Regions from separate parts of the Pseudoalteromonas sp. CO109Y genome, predicted to be linked through region 1. Evidence: predicted binding sites of a transcription regulator. Region 1 holds the regulator's gene; each other region holds the start of a gene.
The links. Region 1 encodes sigma-54, which starts transcription at its own class of promoters, with help from an activator protein. Its sites were predicted from a motif close to GTTGGCACGNNNNTNGNNT; they were not measured.

Region 1 (3,205 bases):
GTGCTGAAAAAGACGAAAATTCAACAGATCGTGTACACACTATTTTAGTGCCTGTTGAAAATAAAAAAGATAATAAAGGCCAACCATGAGCACATTAAAAGCAGAGCTTTTAGCTAAAAGCTACAAAGGCCGCCAAGTGGTTAAAAATGTCGGTCTTGAAGTTGAAGCTGGCAGTATTGTTGGCTTGCTTGGTCCAAATGGCGCAGGTAAAACAACGACCTTCTATATGATTGTAGGCCTAGTACCTAGCGACAAAGGTAAAATCAGTATTGATGATAACGATATCACCCTTTTACCAATGCATAGCCGTGCGCGTTTAGGTATTGGCTATCTGCCACAAGAATCGTCAATTTTTCGAAAGTTGACGGTTTACCAAAACTTGATGGCCATTTTAGAAACTCGTAAAGATCTAAATAAAACCACCCGCGAAGAAACACTCAATAGCTTACTTGATGAGTTTAGTATTCAACACATTCGTGACAGCCAAGGTATGGCGCTGTCAGGTGGTGAGCGACGCCGTGTAGAAATTGCTCGCGCATTAGCCGCTAATCCTAAATTTATCCTTTTAGATGAGCCTTTTGCTGGTGTTGATCCAATTTCAGTGTTAGATATAAAGAAAATTATTGAGCACCTAAAAAATCGTGGTATCGGTGTACTAATTACTGACCATAATGTTCGAGAAACCCTTGATGTTTGTGAAAAAGCCTACATTGTTTCTCATGGGGAGCTAATTGCATCAGGCACACCTGAGCACGTATTAGCAGACCAAACTGTACGCGATGTATATCTAGGCGAGCAATTCAGGCTGTAACCATTACGCCAGCGACTAGAGCATCTGCTAGACTTATAACAATGACAATAAATCGATAACTGTGTTTATACAGGTATCGATAACTTAAAAAGGATTGTTAGGGATACATGAGGCAATCATTACAGCTGCGCATGGGCCAGCAACTTACAATGACTCCACAACTGCAACAAGCTATTCGTTTGTTGCAGCTCAGTACATTGGATCTCCAGCAAGAAATTCAAGAAGCGCTTGATAGTAATCCTCTACTTGAAGTGGAAGAAGCGGATTACAACGAAGAAAGCACCGGCAAGAATGAGCAAAAAGCTGAATCTGACGATGTACAAGTCAGCGCGTCTGCCGAAGAAGCACCTAGCGAGTACGAGCAAGAAAGTAGTGATGCTCTCAATAAAGACACCGTAAGCGATGACTTAGCAATGGATGTTACCTGGGATGAGTACATGAGTGCCGCCCCTTCAACATCGTCAGGGCCAATGCCTGAAGATGAATCTATCTATCAGGGAGCATCAACCGAAACCCTTCACGAATACCTGATGTGGCAATTGCAACTCACGCCATTTAGCCCTACTGATGAAGCGATTGCTGTGGCAATTGTAGAAGCTATCGATGACTCAGGTATTTTAACGGTAAGCTGTGAAGATATCGTCGAAAGCTTTAATCAAAATAACGATGAAGAAGAAATCGAACTTGATGAAGTCGAAGCGGTCTTAAAAAGAATTCAGTTATTTGATCCTGTGGGTATTGGCGCGCGCAGTTTACAAGAATGCCTGTGCATTCAGCTACGCCAATTCGATGCCGATACGCCATATTTAGCTGAAACTAAAATGGTTTTATCTGAGCATATCGAATTATTAGCGAGTCGCGACTATCGAACTTTGATGAAAAAGACTAAGCTTAAAGAAAATGAGCTTAAAGAAGTGATGACGCTTATTCACAGCTTAAATCCTAAGCCTGCGGATAGCATAGTACGCGAAGAATCTGAGTACGTTATACCTGATGTATCAGTGAAAAAAGTGAAAGGCCGCTGGGTAGTCGAGTTAAACCCAGATTGTATGCCAAAGATTAGAGTGAACAGCCAATATGCGGCGATGTCTCGCTCTGTTAAATCAAGTAGCGACAGCCAATTTATTCGCTCTCACTTACAAGAAGCAAAGTGGTTTATTAAGAGCTTAGAAAGCCGTAACGATACGCTATTAAAAGTGACCAACTGTATCGTTCAACAACAACAAGCTTTCTTTGAGCATGGCCCTGAGGCAATGAAGCCGATGGTGCTAAATGATGTTGCTGAAATGGTCGAAATGCATGAATCGACGATTTCACGGGTAACAACGCAAAAATATATGCATACCCCACGGGGTATTTTTGAGTTGAAATATTTCTTCTCAAGCCATGTCAGCACCGAAAATGGTGGTGAGTGTTCTTCTACAGCAATACGCGCTTTAATCAAGAAGTTAGTCGCTGCAGAAAACTCAGCTAAACCATTGAGTGATAGCAAAATTGCAGATATATTGGCTGAGCAAGGAATTAAAGTAGCTAGACGTACAATTGCAAAATATCGTGAGTCTCTAGCAATACCTCCGTCTAATCAGCGTAAGAGTCTGATTTAGACGTTTTACATAGAAGGAAAAATGCTTATGCAACTAAATTTAACTGGTCGTCATGTAGAAATCACAGATTCATTAAGAGACTATGTAAACACCAAGTTTGCAAAACTAGAAAGGCATTTTGACCATATTAATAATGTTCATGTCATTCTAGATGTAGAAAAATTAAGCCAAAAAGCAGAAGCAACTTTACATGTAAACGGAGGCGAATTATTCGCTTCAACAGAACATCAAGATATGTACGCAGCCATTGACTCACTGATCGATAAACTTGATCGCCAAGTCATTAAACACAAAGAGAAATTAGCTCGACATTAAATTATGAAACTAAGTTCACTTACTAACCAGGACTGCAGCAAAGCTGCGGTCCTTTTTAATAGCAAAAAAAGAATTCTTGAATATATCAGCGAACTGGCCCACCAGCAGCTTCCTCATTTATCGCAACAAGATATCCTAGATGCTTTACTCAACCGAGAAAAACTAGGCAGCACCGGCATTGGCCGAGGTATTGCTATTCCACATGGCCGAATGAGCGGCGCAGATGAGCCTCATGCATTTGTGATAGTGAGTGAATCCCCTATTAATTTTGATGCAATTGATAATCGTCCAGTTGATATTTTTGTGGCACTCATCGTACCAGATGGTGACTGTCAGCTTCACCTAAAGACCTTATCAACAATTGCTGATAGACTTAAAGATAAAGAGTTTTGTAAACAGCTGCGTAGTGCTACTACCGATCAGCAACTGTTTCAGGTCATATCAGCAGAGGCATAAATGGAATTAATAATTATCA
Region 2 (3,205 bases), on a different contig from region 1:
TCTCAGCTGCTTCTTCAGCAGGTAGATCGTATAAGTCTTTGTCCATTGCATCGCCAGGGTGGATCTTGTTTTTGATACCGTCTAGGCCAGCCATAAGCATTGCAGAGAATGCTAAGTATGGGTTAGCTGTTGGATCAGGGAAACGTACTTCGATACGACGTGCTTTTGCAGAAGGTACCACTGGGATACGGATTGAAGCAGAACGGTTACGTGCAGAGTATGCAAGCATTACTGGTGCCTCAAAACCTGGTACTAGACGCTTGTATGAGTTAGTTGACGCGTTAGCGAATGCGTTGATTGCTTTAGCGTGCTTGATGATACCACCGATGTAGTAAAGTGCTTCTTCAGATAGACCTGCATATTTGTCACCAGCGAAGATGTTTACGCCATCTTTACCTAGAGATTGGTGACAGTGCATACCAGAACCGTTATCACCTACGATTGGCTTAGGCATGAATGTCGCTGTTTTTCCGTAAAGGTGAGCCATGTTATGGATAACATATTTCATCTCTTGGATTTCGTCAGCTTTTAATACCATTGTATTGAAGCGAGTTGCGATCTCATTTTGACCTGCAGTTGCTACTTCGTGGTGGTGAGCTTCTACTACTTGACCTAGTTCTTCAAGAACTAAACAAGTCGCTGAACGCCAGTCATGTGATGAATCAACAGGTGAACACGGGAAGTAACCGCCTTTAACACCTGGACGGTGACCCATGTTGCCACCTTCGTAATCTTTATCTGAGTTCCAAGCAGCTTCTACAGAATCGATTTTGTACATAGAACCAGACATGTCTGATTTGTATTTAACGTCATCAAAAAGGAAGAACTCTGGCTCTGGACCGAATAATACAGTGTCAGCAATACCAGTAGAGCGCATGTACTCTTCAGCGCGTTTTGCAACAGAACGTGGATCACGCTCATAACCTTGAAGTGTTGAAGGCTCAACTACGTCACAACGTACGATTAGTGTAGCTTCTTCAGAAAATGGGTCCATTTTCGCAGACTCAGGAACAGGCATAAGTACCATGTCTGATTCGTTGATACCTTTCCAGCCAGCAATTGAAGAACCGTCAAACATTTTGCCGTCTTCAAAGAAATCTTCATCAATTTGATGATGAGGAATAGAAACATGCTGTTCTTTACCTTTGGTATCAGTAAAGCGTAAATCAATGAACTTAACGTCATTTTCTTTGATAAAATCTAAAACCGATTGTGACATGTGTCCTCCAATTGTTGGGTTTTATTTTTTGCTGCATTATTGCTTTTCGCTTATATAAGCTGGTTTCGTGCCATTTTTTTAACACCTTGTTTAGACTTACAAAAAACAAACAAGGCTTTGTTTTGTTAACTTCCATTGCACTAAGTTGGTGCGTAAAAAGATCATTCTGGTGCGTAAAAAGTGCGACCTTGTTTTGCACAATTATTGAGCGTGCCAATTTTTCTGTTATGAACACGATTTAGTGCCAAAATATGGTTCAAAAACGAAAATTTCGCCAGTTTTGAGCTAAGATTCACTTTAATTTTCATAAATTTGTCATTTATAAAACAGATACTTATAAAAAGCCTGAAGAAAGTTTATAAATTTATATTGGATAAACTTTCATCCATGCCATTATTAAGGGATAATATGCGCCCTTTTAAATCCTATGCTGGGACATCTGGTGAAAACGCAGGTGAGTGCGTAGATCTTGCAGGATCAATGAGATTCAATTTCTCTGAGAAAAAATATGAGCATCGAAAAGTTAAGAAATATAGCGATTATCGCCCACGTTGACCACGGTAAAACAACTTTGGTTGATAAACTGCTTGAGCAATCAGGCACATTAGAAACGCGCGGCGGTAACGAAGAGCGCGTAATGGACTCAAACGACATTGAGAAAGAGCGTGGTATTACCATTTTAGCTAAGAACACAGCTATCTCTTGGAACGACTACCATATCAATATCGTAGACACCCCAGGACACGCCGACTTCGGTGGTGAAGTAGAACGCGTACTTTCGATGGCTGACTCAGTATTACTACTTGTTGATGCTCAAGAAGGTCCAATGCCGCAAACGCGTTTCGTAACGCAAAAAGCATTCGCACAAGGTTTAACGCCGATTGTTGTAATCAACAAAATCGACAAGCCTGGTGCACGTCCTGACTGGGTTATGGACCAAGTTTTCGACTTATTCGATAACTTAGGTGCAACTGATGAACAGTTAGACTTTAAAGTAATCTATGCATCAGCTATCAACGGCTGGGCAACAATGGATTTAGACGAGCCATCAGATAACATGGAACCAATGTTCCAGATGATCGTTGACGAAGTATCTCCACCGGATGCAGATCCTGAAGGTGCTTTCCAAATGCAAATTTCTCAGCTTGACTACAACTCGTACATCGGTGTTATCGGTGTAGGTCGTATCAAGCGTGGTACTGTTCGCCCTAACCAACAAGTAACAATTGTTAGTGCAGATGGTACTAAGCGTAACGGTAAAGTTGGCCAAGTAATGAGCTACTTAGGTCTTGAGCGTCATGAAGCAGAATCAGCAGGCGCTGGTGATATTATTGCTATCACAGGTCTTGGTGAGCTGAAAATCTCAGACACTATCTGTGATGTAAATACCGTTGAAGCATTACCACCGCTAAGTGTTGATGAGCCTACAGTAACAATGACGTTCTCTGTAAACACATCACCATTTGCTGGTAAAGAAGGTAAATTCGTAACTTCACGTAACATCCTTGAGCGTTTACAAGCTGAGCTTGTTCACAACGTTGCATTACGTGTTGAAGAAACTGACAACCCAGATAGCTTCCGTGTTTCTGGTCGTGGTGAGTTACACTTAGGTATCTTAATCGAGAACATGCGTCGTGAAGGTTACGAGCTTGCTGTATCTCGTCCACAAGTAATCCTTCGTGAAGTTGATGGTCAAAAAGAAGAGCCATACGAAACACTTACAATCGACTGTCAAGAAGAGCACCAAGGTTCTATCATGGAACAAATTGGTCTTCGTAAGGGTGAACTTACAGACATGTCTCCAGATGGTAAAGGTCGTGTACGTATGGACTTTATGATCCCAAGCCGTGGCTTAATTGGTTTCCAAACTGAATTCATGACATTAACGTCTGGTTCTGGTCTTCTTTACCACACATTCGATCACTACGGTCCACATAAAGGCGGTACTATCGGTGCTCGTAAGAATGGTGTAATGATTGCTAACGC
Region 3 (3,205 bases), on a different contig from region 1:
GGAAAACTACCATGTATTTAGAACACGTAAACCTTGTTGTTAGTAATGTTGATGACATGCTGCACTTTTATAAAGCCGCGTTCCCGCATTGGCGTGTGCGTAGCCAAGGCGATAGCAAATGGTCGGGCAAACCGCGCAAGTGGCTGCACTTTGGTGATGATTACCAATATCTTGCATTAAGCGATAACGGTGAAGCTGAAAACCGTGATTTAGCAGGCCACCAAGTAGGCCTTGCTCATTTTGCTTATGTGACAAACGATATTAATGCCGTAGTTGAACGTCTTGTTTCAGCCGGTTATGAAATTGATAAACACGGCCCAGAAAATCCATATCGTAAAAATGTATATTTCATCGACCCTGCAGGTTTTGAAGTTGAGTTTGTAGAGTATTTTAGTGATATCCCGAGTGAGAGGAATAATGACCAGTGAAGCTTTAAGTCATAAGCTGTCAGTTTTAAGTTGAACAGTGTTGTTTGTTGGTCAGGCATAGGTTGATCAAATGGCGTTGTATATAAGACGCGCCAAGCAAGCGTGACGCCTACGGTGTAGGCGTGAAATTTATTTCGCGCGAAAATAATTGCACAAAGAGAAGTGAATGAGAAAAGAATGAGGAAGTGATAATAATATTTTTGTTATCTCTAAAGCGAAGCACCTCATATCCTCTTTGTGCGATTAGATGTCTTTGATGTGGGTGTGAAGTTTAGTGAGCTATCAGCTTTCAGGCGTCAGTTTTGAGCCGAGCGGTGTTGTTTGTTGGTCAGGCATAGGTTGATGGAATGGCGTTGCATATAAGACGCGCCAAGCAAGCGTGACGCCTACGGTGTAGGATGCGTTTTAGCGCCGAACAGCTTTACTTTATTCACGGCTAAAGCCGTTCCCACGTTTGATGTAGGCGTGAAATTTATTTCGCGCGATGGTTGCGTGTTGTGTGGTGTTTAAGATGCGCCAAGCAAGCGTGACGCCTACGGTGTAGGGTGCGTTTTAGCGCCGAACAGCTTTACTTTATTCACGGCTAAAGCCGTTCCCACGTTTGATGTAGGCGTGAAATTTATTTCGCGCGTTATCTTATTATATTGCGCGATGTAAAACTGTGGCTACGATAACTAGCACCTAGCACCTAGCACCTAGCACCTAGCACCTAGCACCTCGCAACTTTTACTGCACCTTATTCATTTCTTTCCAACTGGCTTTTAGGCTGTTGGCAAAGCTGATGAACTTTTCTTTCATGGTACGTTTAACTGAAATCTCGACTGAGCCTAGCCATACATTACCTTCAATAGTGATGGTTGGGCCTTGGCCTTTATTTAAGGCTACAGATTTATTCTCTACACTGCCAATTACACTAAACAATTTAGATACCACATTTACATGTTCTGGTACGTAGATTTCGTCGTTTCCTAAAATGCAGTTCACGTAAATGGTGACATGCTGATGTTGGAAAATTGCTTCGCTAAAGTCGAGTTCGATTGAACCTAGGCAGTTTGTTAGGTGAATTTCTTTTGGTACTACCCATTGGCCGCTGCGCTCATTTGAACCCAAAATACTACGAAGCTGCAGGCTTTCGTTGTCGCTGCTGTGGCTATAGTGAGGTTTAAATTGCGCATGCTTATGCGATTTGTAGTCAATATCTGCTTTTAGCTCTAAATCTGCAACTAGTTCAACCAGTACTTCGTTGCTAGTGGCTGCCATTGCCTGGTCTAGTCGGCGTTCAAATGCTTCGGCTGAAATAACAGCATGACTGTAGTTATAAATGAGTTGATCAATGACTTCTTCTCTTACTTGATCGATTGGGCGATCTTCAAGTTTAACGGCCATGGTAGTTTCCTGTTGTGATTTTAAAGGTGATTTTTTAGTTATTAATTACGAAGCAAGCCTTAGGCCAAAGTTTATTTTTATATAAATCAATGGTTTGTGTTTTTTGCTAATAAACAACTTCGTTAAATTAACCACAGATTAATAAAATCAGCAACTAAGTGGCCATTTTTGCAACATCGTGAACTTCTTACCGAGCAGCTTGTAAATCTTTACCTAAATGAATATAAATAGTCGCTGAATAGGTGTTTAACTCACTGAAAATAAACAAATAAATAGTTGGCATTATAGTCGCATTAGTAAAAGTGTCTTTAATCAAAAGGAGAAAGATTATGAACACTTTTAACAAATCTATGATTGCCGCTTTAGTAATTGGTGCAACTAGCATGTCAGCTCAGGCAAGCAGCTGGGAAAATGAAAGTAAAGATGCTTGGATTGATGGTAAGGCAGAAACTGTGCTTCTTATGAACACAAACCTTAACAACTTTGACATCAACACTGATGTAACGAATGGCAAGGTTGTACTTACAGGTAAAGTTGATAGCGAATTAGATAAAGAGCTTGCTGAAGAGCTAGTTCTTAGCCTAGACGGTGTTAGCTCTGTTGATAACAAACTAACTGTTGTTAAAAACATGAAAGCTAAGCACATGAAATCAGACAAAGCTGATTCAGCAGAAAGCGACTTAACCGACGCAAAAATCAGTACTGTGATCACGACACGTTATTTATTTAACTCAGAAGTAGGTGGTACAGACATCGATGTTGATACTGACATGGGTGTGGTAACACTAAAAGGTACTGTTGAGTCTGATGCAGAAAAGCAATTAGCGGTAAGCATTGCTGAAAATGCTGAAGATGTTCGCAAAGTAATCGATGAATTAACGATTGTTGCTGAATAATAGCAAGCCCTATATAGCCCAGCTTTGGCTGGGCTTATCTTTTTCAAGGAGTGAGTCATGGATTTAATACGTATTATTTTATCGGTTTTAATTCCACCTCTCGGCGTATTTTTACAGGTAGGTTTAGGTGCGCAGTTCTGGATTAATATTCTTTTAACCTTATTAGGGTACATTCCAGGTTTGATTCATGCTGTGTATATCATCGCTAAGCGATAATCACCGCATTAATCTACAAGGATGGGTAATGGAGCACAGCAAGGAAGGGCTGTAGGAGTAACGGACGATAAACCGCAAGGAGTTTACAGTATGGATAATGTAACTACGCACAAAGGACAACAAGGAAGTAACAAGGCGTTATGGAGTAGCGCACAATGGCAACGCTTTATGGATAAAGTGAATGGAGATGATAGCAAGGAATAAGCTTAGGCAGGAGCCAAACAGGATGAAGCTAGCGTAAGGAGGAGACTATATGGAACAAGTACAAACGCAACCAAT

Region 2: the regulator sigma-54 is predicted to act here: its motif matches at 1,276-1,294, upstream of glnA (glutamate--ammonia ligase).
Region 3: the regulator sigma-54 is predicted to act here: its motif matches at 1,865-1,883, upstream of EXT43_RS14135 (LiaF domain-containing protein).

The regions. Positions count from the first base shown of each region.
Region 1 covers NZ_SGPD01000006.1:16,725-19,929, reverse strand. Annotated here, with positions in the region: gene lptA (lipopolysaccharide transport periplasmic protein LptA) at 1-89, shown strand, start outside; gene lptB (LPS export ABC transporter ATP-binding protein) at 86-811, shown strand; gene EXT43_RS01030 (RNA polymerase factor sigma-54) at 919-2,415, shown strand; gene hpf (ribosome hibernation promoting factor) at 2,443-2,730, shown strand; gene ptsN (PTS IIA-like nitrogen regulatory protein PtsN) at 2,734-3,186, shown strand; gene rapZ (RNase adapter RapZ) at 3,187-3,205, shown strand, end outside.
Region 2 covers NZ_SGPD01000044.1:19,993-23,197, forward strand. Annotated here, with positions in the region: gene glnA (glutamate--ammonia ligase) at 1-1,219, opposite strand, end outside; gene typA (translational GTPase TypA) at 1,728-3,205, shown strand, end outside.
Region 3 covers NZ_SGPD01000037.1:5,802-9,006, forward strand. Annotated here, with positions in the region: gene EXT43_RS14130 (VOC family protein) at 12-428, shown strand; gene EXT43_RS14135 (LiaF domain-containing protein) at 1,155-1,814, opposite strand; gene EXT43_RS14140 (BON domain-containing protein) at 2,144-2,710, shown strand; gene EXT43_RS14145 (YqaE/Pmp3 family membrane protein) at 2,768-2,926, shown strand; gene EXT43_RS14150 (hypothetical protein) at 3,180-3,205, shown strand, end outside.